Regions from separate parts of the Alcanivorax sp. IL2 genome, predicted to be linked through region 3. Evidence: predicted binding sites of a transcription regulator. Region 3 holds the regulator's gene; each other region holds the start of a gene.
What was found. Region 3 encodes FNR, which switches genes on or off when oxygen is low (the NO sensors DNR and NnrR bind a similar motif). Its sites were predicted from a motif close to TTGATNTANATCAA; they were not measured.
Positions count from the first base shown of each region.

Region 1: the regulator FNR is predicted to act here: its motif matches at 4,435-4,448, upstream of ACMG4N_RS06980 (OmpW/AlkL family protein).
Region 2: the regulator FNR is predicted to act here: its motif matches at 2,615-2,628, upstream of ACMG4N_RS02665 (bacteriohemerythrin).

Region 1 covers NZ_CP179932.1:1,485,404-1,491,899, reverse strand. Annotated here, with positions in the region: gene ACMG4N_RS07005 (SDR family NAD(P)-dependent oxidoreductase) at 128-967, shown strand; gene ACMG4N_RS07000 (DUF938 domain-containing protein) at 967-1,557, shown strand; gene ACMG4N_RS06995 (DUF1145 domain-containing protein) at 1,566-1,826, opposite strand; gene rhlB (ATP-dependent RNA helicase RhlB) at 1,938-3,194, shown strand; gene glpE (thiosulfate sulfurtransferase GlpE) at 3,169-3,489, shown strand; gene ACMG4N_RS06980 (OmpW/AlkL family protein) at 3,643-4,326, opposite strand; gene ACMG4N_RS06975 (hypothetical protein) at 4,468-5,472, shown strand; gene ACMG4N_RS06970 (PhoH family protein) at 5,616-6,496, opposite strand, start outside.
Region 2 covers NZ_CP179932.1:565,610-572,105, reverse strand. Annotated here, with positions in the region: gene ACMG4N_RS02675 (NAD(P)-dependent alcohol dehydrogenase) at 1-198, shown strand, start outside; gene ACMG4N_RS02670 (OsmC domain/YcaO domain-containing protein) at 300-2,489, opposite strand; gene ACMG4N_RS02665 (bacteriohemerythrin) at 2,686-3,150, shown strand; gene ACMG4N_RS02660 (histone deacetylase) at 3,277-4,374, shown strand; gene ACMG4N_RS02655 (fumarylacetoacetate hydrolase family protein) at 4,526-5,224, opposite strand; gene ACMG4N_RS02650 (FAD-binding oxidoreductase) at 5,217-6,496, opposite strand, start outside.
Region 3 covers NZ_CP179932.1:2,380,814-2,387,309, forward strand. Annotated here, with positions in the region: gene ACMG4N_RS11115 (hypothetical protein) at 1-253, opposite strand, end outside; gene yaaA (peroxide stress protein YaaA) at 328-1,101, shown strand; gene ACMG4N_RS11125 (hypothetical protein) at 1,144-1,440, opposite strand; gene ACMG4N_RS11130 (universal stress protein) at 1,457-2,374, opposite strand; gene fnr (fumarate/nitrate reduction transcriptional regulator Fnr) at 2,371-3,117, opposite strand; gene hemN (oxygen-independent coproporphyrinogen III oxidase) at 3,165-4,538, opposite strand; gene ACMG4N_RS11145 (sulfite exporter TauE/SafE family protein) at 4,605-5,375, opposite strand; gene ccoS (cbb3-type cytochrome oxidase assembly protein CcoS) at 5,372-5,578, opposite strand; gene ACMG4N_RS11155 (heavy metal translocating P-type ATPase) at 5,557-6,496, opposite strand, start outside.

The DNA of each region.
Region 1 (6,496 bases), 900 kb from region 3:
ACCTCTGCCCCCGCGCTGCTACAACTTTGTTGCGCGGGCAGGGCATATCAGTTTCAAACAAGCCTGCCCGCGCCTTGAAACTTTGAACTTTCAACTTGCCACTGAATTAGCGGATACAGGAGTCATCATGAAGAATTTTAAAGACAAAGTTGCCGTTATCACCGGTGCCGGTTCCGGCATTGGCCGTGCTCTGGCTCAGGAACTGGCGTCCGCGGGTGCCAAGCTGGCCCTGTCCGACATCAACGAAACCGGGCTGAAGGAAACCGCCGACCTGCTGGGGCTGGGTGAAGACCGGCTGATGACCCGCAAACTGGATGTGGCCGACCGCCAGGCGTTTTATGATTTTGCCGACGATGTGGTCAACCACTTCGGCTACGCCAACATGATCTTCAACAACGCTGGCGTGGCACTGGGCGCCACCGTAGAGAAAATGAACTACGACGATTTCGAGTGGTTGATGAACATCAACTTCTGGGGCGTGGTTTACGGCACCAAGGCATTCCTGCCCTACCTGAAGGAAGCCGGCGAAGGCCACATCATCAACGTGTCTTCCGTGTTTGGCCTGATCGGCATTCCCACCCAGTCCGCCTATAACGCGGCCAAATTTGCCGTGCGCGGTTTTACCGAATCCCTGCGCCTTGAGCTGGAAATGGAACAATGCGGTGTATCCGCCACCTCCATTCACCCCGGCGGCATCAAGACCAACATCGCCAAGGCCGCCCGCATCAGCGATGACGTGGCCGCCATCACCGGGTCCAATCCGGAACAGTCCAAGGCAGATTTCGAGAAGATGTTCCGCACTACACCGGAAGAAGCCGCCAGCACCATCCTCAAGGGGGTTCGCCAGAACAAGCGTCGGGTACTGATCGGCTCTGACGCCCTGGCCATCGATACCATGCAGCGCCTGATGCCCACCAGCTACCAGCGCCTGATGGTGATGGGCCAGAAGTTCATGAACAAGAAGTAATGACAGAGCGCCCCTACTCTCAAGCCGCCGAAAACAACAAGGCCCCGATCCTTTCCGTGCTGCAACAGCATTGTCAGGCCCCGGGCGCCTTACTGGAGATCGGTGCTGGCACCGGCCAGCATGCGGCCTGGCTGTCGGGGCGCCTTCCCCATCTGCACTGGCAGCCCTCCGATGTGGCCGCCAACCTGCCCCATATACGGCAGTGGCTTAGTGACCCGGGGAGCCGGGCATTACCGCCAGTGGAACTGGATGTAGCCGCTCACTGGCCCACCGGCCCCTTCGATTACCTGTTTACCGCCAACACCTTCCACATCATGGCGGCAACCCTGGTGGAAACCTGTATCCAAGAGGGCTGCCGACAACTGACCGATCAGGGCAAGTTCCTGGTCTATGGCCCGTTCAACTACGATGGCCAGTACACCAGTGACTCCAACCGTCAATTTGATCAATGGTTGAAGGAAATGGACGACAAGCGCGGCATTCGCGACCATGAATGGGTGGTGGAACAGTTTGCCCGCCAGCAGAGACACCTGCTGGCCGACCACGAGATGCCCGCCAATAACCGGTTACTGGTGTTCGGCCGGGATTAGGCTGCTGCTTATACCGTACGCCGAATGGTTCGCATTCTGGGCTTGAGATAGGCCACCCCGAAGATCATGATCATCAGGGCATCGCGCCAGTGGAACAGGCCCCGTCGACGGATCCACACCATGAAGCCAATGCACTCCAGGAGATGCAGCACCGCTACCACCAGTCCGGCGCCCAACAGCAATCGATCAAACGGGGACGGCAGATCCAGGAAAATGGCTAACCCTACCGCCACCCAAAACACTACAATAACGCCGCGAAGCAAGCCCATACGAAACATCCTCTGACAGCGCTGGTTAATTTTTCTACAATACCCCGTTTTCAGCAGGAACGGGTGCCCGTAACGGTGGCACCAACACTTGCATTCAGACTGAGCGAATACATGCAAAAAGACAACACAAGCACCTGGACCCTGGATCAGTTCCCGGTGCCGGAAAAAGACGGCGAAACCCGCTTCCACGATTTCGATCTGGACCTGAGCCTGATGCGCGGCATCGCCGAGCAGGGCTTCCAGTACTGCACTCCCATCCAGGCGGAAGTGCTGGAACACACCCTGGCCGGCGCCGACGCCATCGGCCGGGCCCAGACCGGCACCGGCAAGACCGCTGCCTTCCTGATCACCGTGATCAACGACCTGCTGCGCCACCCCATTCAGGTGAAACGCTACGCCGGCGAGCCCCGCGCCCTGATTGTGGCCCCCACCCGGGAACTGGCCATGCAGATCGAGAAAGATGCCAGAGCGCTGGCCAAGTACACCGATCTGCAGGTCATGAGCGTGGTCGGCGGAATGAACTTCAACCGCCAGCAGGAACGCCTGCAAAACGAATTGATCGACATCCTGGTAGCCACCCCCGGTCGCCTGCTGGATTTCGCCAAGCGCCGCGACCTGTGGCTGGACCGGGTGGAGTTCCTGGTACTGGATGAAGCGGATCGCATGCTGGATATGGGCTTTATTCCCGATGTGAAACGCATCGTCGGCATGACCCCGAAGCCCCAGTACCGCCAGACCCAACTTTTCTCCGCCACTTTCAGTGACGATGTGATGAACCTGGCCAGCCGCTGGACCGAAGCTGCCGAAGTGGTGGAAATCGAGCCCACCCAGGTAACCACCGACACCGTGGAGCAGAAGGTCTACATCACCAACGCCGACGACAAGTTCACCCTGCTCTACAACCTGATCACCGGCATGAACATGGACAAGGTGATCGTATTCGCCAACCGCCGGGATATTACCCGCCGGGTCAGCGATCGCCTGCACAAGAAAGGGCTGAAGGTATCGCTGATCTCCGGTGATGTGCCGCAGACCCAGCGCATGAAGACCCTGGAACGCTTCCGCGCCGGTGATCTACAGGTGCTGATCGCCACCGACGTGGCCGGCCGCGGTATTCATATCGACGGCGTATCCCATGTGGTGAACTACAACCTGCCGGAAGACCCGGAAGACTACGTACACCGTATCGGCCGTACCGGCCGGGCCGGCGCCAGCGGCATGTCCATCAGCTTTGCCTGTGAAGACGATGCCTTCCTGCTGCCGGAACTGGAGAATGCCATCGGCATGAAACTGGAATGCGAGTACCCGCCGTCGGATCTGCTCGCCGAGAAGGACTCAGAGAATGGCAAAACGCATCAGCCCGGATGAGGGCAAAACCCGTTTCGAGCAGGGCGATGCCCTGTTCGTGGACATCCGCGACCCGGCCAGTTTTGCTGCTGGCCATTTACGCGGCGCCGTCCACCTGACCCAGGCCAACGTGGAACCGTTTCTGGCCGATACCGCTGCGGAAAAGCCACTGGTGATCTACTGCTACCACGGCAACAGCAGCCAGGGCGCCGCCGACTGGCTGAGCGAACAGGGATTCAATGACGTGGTCAGCCTGGACGGAGGCTATGAAGTCCTGCGCCAGCGCTTCCCGGAACTGCTGGAAGAGATGGCGTAACCACGCGAGAAGTAACACGCGGCACGCCATACAACACGGTTTGCAAACGCCAGACGGAGATGATTGCGGGCGCCCATGCCTTCAGGCAGCCATTCATCTCCGCCACTTTTCCCTCTGCAAGGTTCGGCCTCTGCATGATGCGTGCAGCGCCTTCTAGAACCGGTAGCCCAACCCCACCATGTAGACCCAGGGATCGATTTCCACATCGATCTTGTCCACGCGGGCATTATTCACGTACAGCCGCGCCTCGGTATCAATATCGATGTTCCAGACGCTGACGTTGAACAGCCAGTTGTCGTCGAGAGCAAAATCAGCCCCCACCTCCCAGGCAAAACCCATGGAGTTACTCAGCTTCACATCGGCATCGGCACCCCCCAATAGCGGGCTCACCACAGCATCATCAATGCGATCCTCAAAAAACAGGGTGTAGTTCAGGCCAGCCCCAACATAAGCCCGCATCGGCCCGATCTGTGGCGCATAGTATTGCGCCAGCAGCGTCGGAGGCAGATGGCTGGTTTCCCCAATGGCCACACCACCGCCCCCGGTCTCCAGAAGGATGTCATGGGAAAAGGGCGTGGCTCCCACCAGTTCAACACCGATCGAGTCGGTGACCATATAGGCCAGGGTCAGGCCTACCTGAGTGTCGTCATCCACATCCACACCCAGCCCCCCCACTGCCGGCAACGCCGGGTTGAAGGTCTCACTGCTGGCATCCGGGTCAACCTTGATCCCCCCCAGACGCACAATCACATCCCCCGCCTTGTGAGCCAGGGCAGGCCCGGCCATCAACACCCCAGTTAGCAGCAGCGCCGCTTTTCCTTGTCCTCGCAGTTGCATACAGTTCCCCTTTCTTCCAGCAAGATAGAGGCAGTGACCCGATACCCGACACGGGCTGTAATGGCCACCGCACCGGCACTATTGAAAGACCGATGGCGACCGGGGGTATTGTTCTAAATCAATAAAAAGAGGCTTTACTACATGTCATCCGCCGAACTCATCTCCGCCCTGCGTGATGCGCACCAGGCACACCTTTGTGCACAACTGCAAAATGAAGAGCACTGGCATGCCCTGATGGCCCAGGCCAGCGGCAACCTGGGAGCTGTACCGCTGGGCAAGCTGGTAGACAGTGATTCCCTGACCACCGTGGTGGATCAATGGCTGCAACAGGCACTCAGTGCCCAGGGATTACAGGGTGTGGTCAGCGATGTCAGCAAGGCGGTCTGGGAAGCTGCCGAAAAGGATCCCGCCACTGTCGGCGAGCTGCTCAGCGAAGAGCATTTCGAAGCGATCCTGGAGCAGGTGCTGAAGCTGCAAACCCTGCGCGAGAAAGCCATCCACGCGGCCATGAGCCATCCGCTGGTCAGCGAAATGGTCAGCGAGATGCTCTACACCGGCATCAAGAATTTTCTGCTGGAAGAAAACGCCCTGGCCAAACTGCCCGGCGTCAGCAGCGTCATGAAAATGGGCCGCAAGAGCATGGTGGGCAAGGCCATGGGCGGCATGGAAGAATCCATCCGCGACTACCTGAGAAAGAATATCCGTGTCACCCTGAAAACCGGTGAACAGTGGCTGAACAAGCAGCTCACCAACGAGCGCATCGAACAACTGGCCCGCGATGGCTATCAGCGTGTGGCTCCCCTGAAGCCCGCCAACTACCTGAAGCTGGTACCCGCCGGCACCATTGATGAAGTGATCAGCCAGAGCTGTGCCATCGGCGATGAAACGGCCCGTCTGGATTACACCCGCCGCCTGGTCAGCGTAGGCATCCACGCCGCCGTTGAATCCCTCAGCGATATGCCCCTGCAAACCCTGCTGGATGGCATGAAGATAAGCGAAAACCAAGTCCGAGACATCACCGCCCCCGCCCTGGCCCGCGGCGCCACTGTCCTGATCGAACAGGGTGTGCTGGCACCGTTTATCCAGTGGGTACTGGATGATTTTTATCAGTCGGAAGCGTGCAGAAAGATAATCAATAATGAATAGTGAATAATTAATAGCTGCGCGCTCTACGCCAGCTGTTTTTCAAAGCAAAGGGGCCGCGCCCAAAGGTTGGGCGCGGCCCCTTGCGTTTGTATGGCACGACCTCCCGATCGTGGCGTTATTAACTATTAATTATTCATTATTAATTAAAGAAACTGCTCCGCATACTCCGCCAGCAACGACCTCGGCACCCCGTTCAGCTGCACCGAGCCGCCATGGACGAAACGCTTGAAGCGTTCGGTCATGTAGGTGAGGCCAGAGCTGGTGGGTGACAGGTAGGGGGTGTCGATCTGGGCCAGGTTGCCCAGGCACACCACCTTGGAGCCTTCCCCGGCCCGGGTGATGATCGCCTTCATCTGATGGGGGGTCAGGTTCTGGCTTTCGTCGATCAGGATCAGGGATTTCTGGAAGCTGCGCCCGCGGATATAGTTCATGGCCTTGAACTGGATATTGGCCTTTTCCTTCACGTATTGAATGCTGCCCGAGGGATTTTCATCGTTCAGGTGCAGTGCCTCTATATTGTCGTTGATGGCTCCCAGCCAGGGATCCATTTTTTCCTCTTCCGTACCGGGCAGGAAGCCGTGCTCTTCCGCCAGCGGCGGCGTTGACCGGGTAGCAATGATCTTGTTGTAGCGCTTCTGTTCCACCGTCATTTCGATGGCGGCAGCCAGCGCCAGGATGGTCTTGCCGGAACCGGCCGCGCCGGTGAGGGTCACCAGGTGCACATCCGGGTCCATCAACAGTTGCAGCGCCATGGCCTGCTGCAGATTCTTGGGCCGCAGGCCCCAGACCTCCTGATCCAGCAAGCTGTCAGCCTTGTAGTGCCGCAAGGTCACAACCCCGTTATCCACATCCAGCACGCGCCCGACGAACCCTTGCTCATCGATGATGTACTGATTGGGATAGACTTCTTCACCGAGAATCTCGCTGACCAGCAACCCGTGGGACAGATGATGCAGGGTATCCGCGCCCACCTGCTCGGTTTCCACCTGGGTCACCTGATCCCAGAAGGAACCGGGCACTTCGA
Region 2 (6,496 bases), 1.8 Mb from region 3:
GTGTTCGGAAAGCACTGCGGCACCGTGGTGGTGGAATCCTGGACACGGGATCTGGACACCCTCTCGGAGCTGGTGGAAAGCGGCAAACTGCGCCCCATCATCGACAGCGTTTTTCCTCTGGCGCAGAGCCAGCAAGCCTATGATCGCAGCCGCACGGGTCGCTGTCGGGGCAAGGTGGTGATCGAAGTAATAGCTTGAGGATGCATCTACCGTAGGAGCTATGCTTGCATGGCGAACCCTTCCGCAAGCTTGTTCGCCATGCAAGCATAGCTCCTACAGTAATAGGTATTGGGGGCTGGTTACGCTAGCCCCGCCTTGGCCGCCCTCGCAGCGTGCAGTTTCTTGTAGCTTTCAATAAGACGCTGGTGCTTCTCCAGTCCTTCAAGCTGCATGTTGGTGGGGGTAAGGCCGTGGAAACGCACCGTGCCATTCACTGAGCCCACCACCGCTTCCATGGTGTCCTTACCAAACATACGCTGGAAGTTAACCAGATAATCATCCAGCTCCAGCTCGTCATCCAGAGTGATCTCCAGCACCGCGCGCAGGGCCTGGTAGAACAGCCCGCGCACTACCGTGTTGTCGTTGAACTGCAGGAACATATCCACCAGTTCCAGGGCTTCTTCATGGCGCTGTAGCGCCAGGTTGATCAGCAGCTTCAGCTCCAGCACGGTGAGCTGGCCCCACACGGTGTTCTCGTCGAACTCGATACCGATCAGGGTAATGATGTCGGTGTAATTGTCGATCTGGCTTTCTTCCAGGCGCTCAGTCAGCTGGCTGAGCTGGTCGTCGCTGAGGCGGTGCAGGTTGAGAATGTCTTCCCGGTAATCCAGGGCCATATTGGTGTTGTCCCAGATCAGGTCTTCCACCGGGTAGACCTCGGAAAAGTCCGGCACCAGAATCCGACAGGCCGGCGCACCCAGTTGATCGTACACCGCCACATAGGCCTCTTTTTCCAGATCGTCGAGAATGGCAAACAGTCGCGCAGCCTCTTCGTCATTGGTTCCGGAAAAATCCCACTCGCAGAAATCTTCATCCGCCGTGGCGCTGAAGAAGCGCCAGCTCACCACCCCGGTGGAATCAATAAAGTGCTCCACGAAGTTGTTGGGTTCGGTGACTTCCTGGCTGTTGAAGGTGGGCGGCGGCACATCGTTGAGGCCCTCGAAACTGCGGCCCTGCAGCAGCTCGGTGAGGCTGCGCTCCAGTGCCACTTCAAAACTCGGGTGGGCGCCGAAGGAGGCAAACACCCCGCCAGTGCGCGGGTTCATCAGCGTCACGCACATCACCGGGAACTGGCCGCCCAGGGAGGCATCCTTCACCAGCACCGGGAAGCCCTGTTCTTCCAGTGCCTGGATGCCTTCCACAATCGCCGGGTACTTGGCGAGCACGGCATCAGGAACATCAGGCAGGGTGATTTCTTCCTCGATGATGTGCTTCTTCACCGCCCGCTCGAAGATTTCCGACAGGCACTGCACCTGGGCTTCGGCCAGGGTGTTGCCCGCGCTCATGCCGTTACTGAGGAACAGGTTTTCGATCAGGTTGGAGGGGAAGTACACCGTCTCACCATCGGAGTGGCGCACAAAGGGCAGCGAGCAGATGCCCCGGTCCACCCGACCGGAGTTGGTATCAATCAGGTTGGAGCCACCCAGCTCCCCCTCCGGGTTGTAGATACCCAGGCAGTAGTCGTCCAGGATCTCTGTCGGCAGCGCATCGTTGGGGCCGGGCTTGAACCACTTCTCGTCGGGATAGTGGACGAAGTCGCTGTTGGCGATCTCCTCGCCGAAGAACTGGTCGTTGTAGAAGAAGTTGCAGTTGAGCCGCTCGATAAACTCGCCCAGCGCCGAGCACAGCGCCGCTTCCTTGGTGGCGCCCTTGCCGTTGGTAAAGCACATGGGCGAGGCCGCATCGCGGATATGCAGGGACCACACATGGGGGACGATATTGCGCCAGGAGGCGATCTCGATCTTCATCCCCAGTTCTTCGAGGATGGCGCTCATGTTGGCGATGGTCTGCTCCAGCGGCAGGTCCTTGCCCTCGATAAAGGTGCGATGCGCTTCATCCGGCGTCACCATCAGCAGCGCCTGGGCGTCCTCGTCCAGGTTGTCCACTTCCTCGATCTGGAATTCCGGCCCGGTCTGGATCACCTTCTTCACCGTGCAGCGGTCGATGGAGCGCAGAATCCCCTGGCGGTCCTTGTCGGAAATATCTTCCGGCAGTTCCACCTGAATGCGGAAAATCTGGTTATAGCGGTTCTCCGGGTCGACGATGTTGTTCTGCGACAGGCGGATATTGTCCGTAGGGATATCCCGCGCCTTGCAGTACACCTTCACGAAATAGGCCGCGCACATGGCCGACGACGCCAGGAAATAGTCAAACGGGCTGGGCGCCGAGCCATCACCCTTGTAGCGGATGGGCTGGTCGGTGATGACGGTGAAGTCGTCGAACTTGGCTTCCAGTCGAAGGTTATCGAGGAAGTTGACGTTGATTTCCATGGCGGGGCTACCGGAGTTAAGAAATGGTGAGCTAGGGGCGCCATTATCCAGCTTTTACCCCCTACCGTCTGTAGGGGCGACCTTCCAGGGTTGGAATCCGGGCCTCCCCCTACGGTGTTCAAACATTGATCTATGTCTACATCGCCTGATCTACCCCTTGCTAGCGTAACTATCCATCACAAACCGGAGACAGATCATGCGCATCGTATGGAGCCCCGACTACGAACTGGGAATATTGCTGATCGACCAGCAGCACCGTCGTATCGTCGACTACATCAATGATCTGGACCGGCTGGCCGGCCAGCCCGACGCCCAGATGGGCGTGGCCCGGGTCCTCTATGATCTGGTGGACTACACCGAATCCCATTTCAGCTTCGAGGAAGCACTCATGGAGCGGGCCGGTTATGAAGGCCTGGATGACCACCATCACCTGCATCGAAAGTTCACCTTCCACATCGAATCCCTGATGCGTCGCCATGAAGAAGGCGTCGACGTGGCAGAGCCGCTATTGCAGGTGCTGGAGAAGTGGCTGCTGCACCATATTCTTGAAGAGGATCGTGACTATACGGAACAGGTGCGGGACTTTATCGACAGTATTGGCCGTGAGCGATTGGGTGGCTGGGTGAATGATAATTTGCGCAAGCATTTCCGGGTGTCATAGTCGTCATGGCGCCTAGCGCGCTATTGGCGTGCTGATATCAGCGGCCATTGAGGCTGTGTTGTTGCGTTAAGCGGGGGGTTGCGCGGAGAATCAACCGAGGACACACACCAAGTGAGGGAGTCACGAGTGGCAGCGTCGCGCAGCGTAACCGTGTTTTATGACGAGGTAATGCTCGGCCATGATCCGCAAGTGGATTTGCCCTTTCTGCCCAGCCGGGTGGAAAAGCGGGTAAGGAATATTCTCGGTGGGCTGAATTTCAAATGGAACTACCCGGAACACCCCGGCCGGCTCTCCGCCATCATGGACCTGCTCAAGCAGGAGCCCATCCCCGGTGTACAGTTCCAGTCCGGTCCGCGCGCCACCTACGAACAACTGGGCCGTGTCCACACCACCACCTATCTGGACCACATCTTCTCCCTGGAAGGGCAGCGCGCCTGGCTGGACAGCGATACCACCGCCGTCTCGCCGGAGAGCATTCCGGCAGCCACCTCTGCGGCGGGCAATGCCATTGCTGCCGTGGAGAGCGTGGTGAGGGGCGAAACGAAAAGCGCCTTCGCCCTGGTGCGGCCCCCCGGCCATCATGCGGAACCGGTGCGGGCGCGGGGCTTCTGTCTGTTCAATAACGTGGCCGTGGCCGCCGCTCATGCCCAGGCGAAACTGGGTTGCCAGCGTATCCTGATCGTTGACTGGGACGTGCACCACGGTAACGGCACCCAGGACATCTTCTGGGCCGACCCGGATGTGCTGTTTTTCGACACCCACTGCGCCGCGCCGTTTTACCCGGGGTCCGGTAATTTGAATGAGGTGGGTGCCGGCCTGGGTGAAGGCTATACGGTCAACGTTCCTCTACCGGAATCTGCTGGCGACATCGCCATGGAAAAGGCCTTCCGCGATATTCTGATCCCCGCCGCTGACCGCTTTGAGCCCGACCTGGTGCTGGTCTCCGCCGGCACCGACCCCCACCACAACGACATGGCCTTCAATCTGAGCTACGACGGCTTCGCAGTACTCACCAGCATCGTCCAGGGCATTGCCGACAAACACTGCGATGGCCGCCTGGTACTGGTGCTGGAAGGCGGCTACAACCTGACCTCTCTCGCCCGGGGGGTGCATACCATGTTGACGGTGATGGCCGGCGGCGACGTGCCGGAACTGATGGAGTGCGGATTACGTGAGGTGCTGGAAGCGGCGGGGTTTCATCGGGATGCGTTTGAGGAGGAATAGGTGGTGTCTTCCATGCCCAAATAGAACCCGCCTCAAAGTGCGTTCAAGCAGCGACGCCACTTCAATACCCAATGGCTAAATATCATCAATGTTGACCGTATTCGCTGCGTTCCAACAGTGACATTTGTTCAGTGGGAGCGGTGGCTGCGTATCAGGCGACGGAGCCGAACACCTGAATGATATTGCCCAAACGCGCGGTAAACTTGTCGCCGCTGTTGAGCGGACCGACGCCAGCGGGGGTGCCGGTGAAGACCAGGTCGCCGGGTTCCAGGGTGAAGGTCTGGCTGATTTCGCTAAGCAGCTCGAAGGTGGGGAACAGCATCTGGCCGGTGTGACCGTGCTGGCGTACCTCGTCGTTGATTTCCAGGGTAACGTTGAGCTTCTGCTTCACGGAGATGCCGCGGGCATCGATGAAGCCGGAGACCGGGGCGGCGCCGTCGAAGGCTTTGGCTCGTTCCCAGGGGTGGCCTTTTCCCTTCAGGGTGTTCTGTACCTCACGCAGGGTCAGGTCCAGGCCGACAGCGTAACCGGCGATGCTGAAGCGGACGTTGTCCAGGTCCGCTTCTTTGTGAATGCGCTTGCCGATCAGCACCACCATTTCCACTTCGTGGTGTACCTCGCCCTGCCCTTTTGGCAGCTCGAGAGGTTCATGCAGGCTCACTAAAGCGGTGGCCGGCTTCATGAACAGGATGGGGGCGTCCGGCACGTCATTGCCCAGTTCCCTGGCATGGTCGGCGTAGTTGCGGCCCACACACACCACCTTGCCCACCGGGATGTCGATGGGAGCACCGTCGATCCAGCGATGTTGGTAGCCGTCCTGATCCACCGGGGTGTTCACTTCATCAAACATCGAACAGTTTCCCCGGGTTCATGATGTTGTTGGGATCGAAGACGTGCTTCACCGCTTTCATGCAGGCGATTTCTTCCGGGCTGCGGGAATATTCCAGGTAGGGTTTCTTGGTCATGCCCACGCCGTGTTCGGCAGAGATGGAGCCGTTGTACTTCTCGACGATCTCGAACACCCACTTGGAGACGTTGTTGCACTGGGCGAAGAAGTCTTCCTTGGCCAGGTCGGCGGGCTTGAGGATGTTCAGGTGCATGTTGCCGTCACCGATGTGGCCGAACCAGACGATCTCGAAATCCGGGTAGGCCTCCTGCACCACAGTGTCGATATCTTCCACGAAGTCAGGCACCTTGGAGACAGTGACCGAGATGTCGTTCTTGTAAGGGGTGTGCGGGGCGATGGATTCGGAGATGCGCTCACGCAGCTGCCACAGCTGATCCAGCTGCTGCAGGGACTGGCTCATGACGCCGTCCAGTACCCAGCCTTCTTCTACACACTTTTCAAAGATGGCCATGGCCTGATCGCCGGTGGCCTCTGACAGCTGTTCGAATTCCAGCAGGCAGTAGAACGGGCACTCGGTGTCGAAGGGTTTGGCAACGCCGTGTTCGAGTACATGGGCCATGGCCTTGTCGGAGAAGAACTCGAAGGCGGTCAGGTCGATGTCCTGCTGGAAGGCGTGCAGGATCTTCATCACTTCCCGGAAGCCGGGGGCGCCCAGTACCAGGGCGGTCAGGTCTTTCGGTTCGCGGGCCAGTTTTACCGTGGCTTCTACCACAAAGCCCAGGGTGCCCTCGGCGCCGATGAACAGATGACGGAAGTCGTAGCCGGTGGCGTTCTTGATCAGGCCCTTGTTCAGGTCCAGCAGTTCGCCCTTGCCGGTGACCACTTTCAGGCCGGTGATCCAGTCGCGGGTCATGCCATAGCGGATCACCTTGATGCCACCGGCATTGGTGCCGATGTTGCCGCCGATCTGGCTGGAGCCGGCAGAGGCGAAGTCCACCGGGTAGAACAGGCCCTTCTGTTCGGCGAATTCCTGCAACTGCTGGGTGATGACGCCGGGCTGCACGGTGACAGCGCGGTCGAATTCGTTGAATTCCAGGATCTTGTTCATGCGATCGAAGGCCACCACCAGCTCGCCGTTGGCGGCCACCGCCCCGGCGGACAGGCCGGTGCGGCCCCCGGAGGGCACCAGGTGCAGGCCATGGTCGTTGGCGATTTCCACGATCTGTTGCACCTCGTCGATGGTCTCCGGCAGCGCTACCGCGCTGGGGGCCGGGG
Region 3 (6,496 bases):
GATTGGCCAGATTCCCGGTAAGGCGCACGCCGGATTCAGAGGCAAGGAATTCTTTCAGCGTTACCTGGATACCATCCGGAGGCAGGCGCACCTGATCGTCACGGCCGCCTTGCCAGACACCGATGCCGAGCACCATCAGGCTGGCCAATACCAGGCTCAGCACCAGATAAAACGGTCGACGGCCCCATTGCCAGCTACCCCAGAGCAGAACGGTAACCGCGATAATGACAGTCAATACCAGTAATAGGCGCATTTATTCTCCACAATTGCAGACCTCGCTCCCTCTGATTCATATAATCCCGGGAGTCATATGTAAAGGAGTAGGCCATGCTGATTGTTGTATCGCCAGCAAAAACCCTGGATTACGAGAGCGAATTGCCAGCACTGAAAACCACCCAGCCCCGATTGCTGGATGATAGCGACGTGTTGATCGAGCGGGCTCGCCAGCTCTCCCCGGCGGATGTCAGCAGCCTGATGGGTGTCAGTGACAAGATCGCGCACTTGAATGTGGAGCGGTTTGCCCAGTGGCAGCGGCCCTTCACAAAGAACAATGCTCGACCCGCAGCGTTTGCCTTCAAGGGCGATGTCTATACCGGCCTGGAAATCGGTACCTTTACTGACAACCAGCTCAAGGAAGCCCAGACGTCTTTCCGCATGCTGTCAGGACTATATGGCGTGCTACGCCCGCTTGACCTGATGCAACCCTACCGGCTGGAAATGGGCACAAAACTGGATAACCCCCGCGGCAAGGACCTCTATACGTTCTGGGGCGACATTATCACCGAACAGCTCAACAAGGATATGAAAGCGGCGAAAACCGACGTGCTCGTCAACCTGGCATCCAATGAGTATTTCAAGTCGGTGAACAAGAAAGGGATCAATGGCCGCATTGTTGAACCGGTTTTCCAGGATGAGAAAAACGGCAAGTACAAGGTGATCAGCTTTTACGCCAAAAAGGCGCGTGGCCTGATGGCGGCGTGGGTTATCAAGAAGGGCATCAAGGACCCGGACAAACTGAAGAATTTCGATGTGGCGGGATATCGTTTCGCTGCAGAGTTGTCGAGCCCGGACAAGCCAGTGTTTCGTCGGGCCGAGCAGTAGAGCTGCGCAGGAGCGCCGCTGGTGGCGCTCCTGAAACAGGGGTTAGTCTCTATCTTCGAATTCGCTGCGGGCGGCAAGCAGGCCGGTTTTCAGGCCATCCCATGCCAGTTCCACGCCGGCTTTGATGTCATCCCAGGCATCTTCGCCGTGGGACTCCAGTTTTTCCAGTTTTGCTTCCAGCTCGTCGCGACGATCCTGAATCTCGGCGATTTTCTGCTTCGCCTCGCTACGCCACTCTTCGCGCTTGTCTCCCAACCGGGCGGTCAGCCGATCCAGCTGATAATCCCAGTCTTCCAGTTTCTGGCGAATGTTGTCGGCAAAATCCTTCTTGTCTGTCATTACGTTATGCTCCTGATTAGGCTTGCCAGGGACTCTGGAAACCATCGGGTTTGATCACCAGCACATCCGTGCTGGCACGGGTTATCACGGATTCTGCGGTGGCGCCCAGCAGCAACCTTTCCGGCAGGTTGCGATGCACAGTGCCGACCACCAGCACATCCATCTTCTGTTCATCACAATATCTGGCCAGTGTTGGCGCTACCGGGCCGGACAGGATTGCCATCTGATCCGGGCCAAGTCCGTGGGCGGCACCGAATTGCAGGAAGCGCTCGCGGTAGAATTCGCGCACCTTGTCCATGCCGCCGCTGTAATCGGGGATCGCTTCCCCCACCAGCAGAATCAGGCTGTCGTCCATTTCATCCAGCACATGGCAGGCCCGCAAGGTACCGCCTAACTTGCTTGAAAACTGGCCTGCAGCATCAAGTACCTCGATTGCCAGGGGATCATTCGCCAGCTCCTCGCTGCCCGGATCCAGGGCGGCCAGTATTCTTGGGGAGGGCGACCACTGGCGGCCATGCACACACAGCACCGGGCAGGGCGCCTTGCGAATCAATTGCCAGTCCCGGGGCGTAAAAAGATGCCGGCGCAGGCCGCTCTCTTCGCTGGTATGGACAACCACCATGGCGGGTTGCAGGTCGAGGATGCTCTCGCGCAGGGCCGCCATGCTGTCTTTGTGCCACAAAATGGAAAGCTCGCAGCTATCCCTGTCTGTCAATTCACCGATCCGTTTCTGCCAGGCCTTATGGATCTGTGTGCGGGCGGCGTCCTGTCGTTCCTGGTCGACGCCAACGGCGCGCACCATGGCGGAGGAATAGGCATTGACCAGAACATGTAGCGGCGCCTTGGTGGAATCTGCTACCTGTCTGGCTTTGTGCAGGGCCGGCTGGGTGGCTTTCAGATCACTGTCGAGAATGGCCAGTACCGCAGCGCTCACAGGCTGGCTTCCAGGGTTTGACGCTCGCCGCACAGGCTTTGTCGATCAAGGATTTCCACTTCGCGGCCTTCTACCCGCAGCCATTCATTCTGTTGAAAACGGGTAAAGATACGGCTGACAGTTTCCACCGCCAAGCCTAGATAGTTGGCGATGTCATAGCGGGACATGGGCAGGCGGAATGCGCGTTCGCTGAGCCCACGCCGCTGGTGTCGAGCTGACATGGAAAGTAGCAGTGAAGCCACCCGGTCATCGGCATTTTTTTTGCTGAGCAACATGTGAAGCTCACGGTCAGAGCGGATTTCATTACTCATCAAGCTGAAAAAATGATGCTGCAGAGAAGGAATACGCTGGGAGAGCGTTTCCAGCTTCGAAAAGGGGATCTCGCAGACGGTAGCGGTTTCCAGGGCTTTGGCATTGGAAACATGGTGTGCGGTGCTGATGCCATCCATACCCAGTACTTCACCGGGCAGATAAAAGCCGGTGACCTGTTCGTCGCCTTCATCGCTGAGCACGTAGGTCTTTAGTGCGCCAGAACGAACCGCATAGACGGCCTGGAAATCATCCGCTGCGCGATACAGGTGCTCGCCGCGCTTCAGAGGGCGGCCCCGGTGAATGATGCGATCCAGCTCGTCGAGCTGTGCCGGCGCCACTGCCAGTGGGAGGCAGATGGGACTCAGGCTGCAATCATTGCAGGAAACATGTTGGGACACGATGCGTCTCCGGTTAATAGCTGCGTAATGCAAATTTCACCTTACAGTATAGGGCAGGGTGAACAACAAGCGAACAAGGTTCAAATGATGCGACTGAAACGGTTAATGGCCTCGTTCTGGGTATAACGATCAAACGGCATCACCAGGGCCCGGCTTACCAGCCGGCCCTGCTCGGTGATCACCAGCCGCTGCTTGTCCACGCGCACAAGGCCCTGATCCTCAAATTCCACCCAGGAGGCCAGGGCATCCACGAAGTAGTCCGGGAAATTGATTTGCCACTGCTCACTGAACAGATTCATGTCCACGTAAAGGTCGCACAGCAGGCGCATTATCAGGTCACGGCGCATCTGATCATCGCGATTGAGGAGATAGCCCTGCTCAATGGTGGACTGGGCCTGATCAATGGCATCGGACCAGTGGCTCAATGATTTCATGTTCTGGGCATAAAGATTGCCGATCTGGCTGATGGCACTGACCCCGAAGCCCAGCAAATCCGCATCCCCGTGGAGGGTGTAGCCCTGAAAATTGCGGTGCAGAAGCCCGTTGCGCTGAGCGACGGCAATCTCGTCGCTTTCCAGCGCAAAGTGGTCCATACCAATAAAGGTATACCCGGCATCCTGAAGAATGCGCCCGGCACGGACGAACATGGACAGCTTTTCTTCCGGGCTGGGCAAGGCCATATCCGGTATCTGCCGCTGAATTTTGAAACGCGCGGGCAGGTGGGCGTAGTTGTAGAGCGAGATTCGTTCGGGCCGCAGCTCTGCAATCTGCTCGATGGTCCGGGCGAGGCTCGATTCAGACTGCCAGGGGAGGCCATAGATCAGATCGGTGTTAATGGACTTGAAGCCGAAGTCCCGCGCCCACCCAATGGTCTGACGAATCATTTCATAGGGTTGGACCCGATTGACCGCCTGCTGAACACGCAAATCCAGATCCTGAACCCCGAGGCTGATGCGATTGAAGCCCAGGCCGCGAAGCAGCCCCAGACGGGCCTGGTCCACGGTGCGAGGGTCAATCTCGATGGCATAATCACCACGGTCATCTTCACGCAAGGTGAAGTGCCGGGCCATGTAGTACACCAGCTCGGTAATCTGGGCATCGCTGAGAAAGGTGGGGGTGCCGCCACCCCAGTGAATCTGGGTGACCGGCCTTTGGCTGTCGACCTGTTCAGCCCGCTGGCCGATTTCCTGCTTCAGGCGCTTCAGGTATTCCGTCGCTCTGCCACGGTTGGCGGTCACAACCCGGTTGCAGGCACAGTAATAGCAGACGGTGCTGCAAAACGGGATGTGCATATACAGCGACAGGGGCCGGCGAGCGGCATTACCGGCAGCAATGGCTCCGGCATAATCCGCCTCGCTGATTTCCTCATGAAACTGGGGGGCAGGGGGGTAAGAGGTGTATCGCGGTCCGGGACCGCCATACTGGCTGATCAATGTTTTGTCCCAGGTAGCCACGCCCGCTCTCCGGTTAAATGATTTCCTCCATTATTGCGGCCCTGGAATGGACTGTGTTGACCTGGATCAAGTCTCCGGCTGATGGTGATGGCTGTGTGTGTTTTTATCGACAGCGCCATGGTGACCATGATGCTGCATCTGGCTCATGGACCAGGCCTGCCAGAAGAATACCAACGCCAGCAGAAACGTCAGTGATGCCGCCACTTTTGGCCAGATACCGCTGCGAAAATGCTGCAGTCGCGAGGCGATCACACCGGTAATGGCCACCGGGATCACAGTCACCACACCGAAAACCAGCATCACCAGGGCGCCAGCCAACGCGCTGCCAGCCGTAACGGCAAGCGTCAGGGCGGTATAAATCAGGCCACAGGGCAACAGGCCCCACAAGCCGCCCAACGCCAGCGCTTTCAGCGGGCGATCCACCGGGAGTAGCCGCCGGGTCAGGGGCTGTAATCGACGCCACAGCCCGGCCCCTATGCCTTCCAGTTTTTTCAGCCACACGCCTTGCCCGAGCAGATAACCACTGAGCAGCAGCATCAGAACGCCGGACAGGCTCAGCCCAATGGCCATGGAGGGACCAGGGAGCCAATCCAGCAGCACCTTGCCCAGCATGCCAGCCAGGGCGCCAAGCACCATATAGGTGGTCACCCTGCCGATACCGAAGAGTAGCTGCCATCCCCACAGCGACTTGCCCTGGCGGCGCGATTCCGGGATCGAGAAGGTGAGTGCGCTGCTGATACCGCCGCACATGCCGATACAATGGACGCTGCCGGCAGACGCCAGCAGAACCGCGCTGGCAAGCAGAGTCAGCAGGGCTTCGGGGCTCTCTGGCATCATGGGTTCCGCTCGTCGTCGTTATCTGCAGCCTCTTTGCTCGTGCCCGGGCGGCCTTTGCGCTGTTCACGGTCTTCGAAGACTACCCGCCAGGAGGCATTGTCCAGATCATCAAACTGATCCTTGCGCAGGGCCCAGAACAGGGCCCAGATCGCCCCGGCCAGGAACAGCAATGCCAGTGGAATCAGGAGGAGGACGATTTCCATCGGGTAACTCGCGTCGCGTTGAGGGTGACCAGCAATGAGCTGGCAGACATGCCGATAGCCGCGGCCCAGGGCGGAATCCACCCGGCAACAGCAAAGGGCACCGCCAACACATTATAGAGCAGGGCCCAGGTGAGATTCTGGCGAATGGTGCGCCGGCAACGCCTGGCAAGGGCTGGCAGGGCCGCAATAGCATCCAGGTTATCCTTGAGCAGATACAGGCCTGCCGCCCGCTGGGCCAGACTGGTGGCGTTGGCAGTGGCCACGGATACATCCGCCGCCAGCATGGCCTGGGCATCATTGATGCCGTCACCCACCATCATTTGCGCTGTATTCATCTGCAGCTCCTTGAGCCAGCGGGTCTTGTCAGCGGGCTGCATGCCGGCACGCCATTCCTCCAGCGATAACGCACGGGCCACCGGCGCGGCAGCGGCATCGTTGTCACCGGTTGCCATGCGTACAACCAGGCCTTGCTGGTGAAGAGCCCGGGTTAACGCAGCGCTTTCTTCGCGAATGCTGTCCTGAAGCCACAAATACAGCTGCACAGTGCCGTCGCGGCTTAGCTGCAGACAGGTGGTGCCCGGGCGCGCCTGTTGCGGTGCGCCACTGATGCGCCATTGCTGACCGTGCAGGATACCGGTGATGCCATTGCCATCCGGCAGGATGTCTGCCATTTGCGGGTTGCGTGCAATGTCACGAAAGGCCTGGGCCAGCGGGTGAGGGTTGTTCCATTCCAGTGCGGCGACAATGGCAAGCAGGGCTGGCGTTTGCTCTTCACCGACAACCTGGGTATCCACCAACGAGAAACGTCCCAGCGTCAGCGTGCCGGTTTTATCGAAGAGCACCCCGCCGATATGGGGCAATCGCAGCAGCTGGCGGGGGGATGCCACCAGCACCCCTTCACGCAGCGCCGTGCCCAGG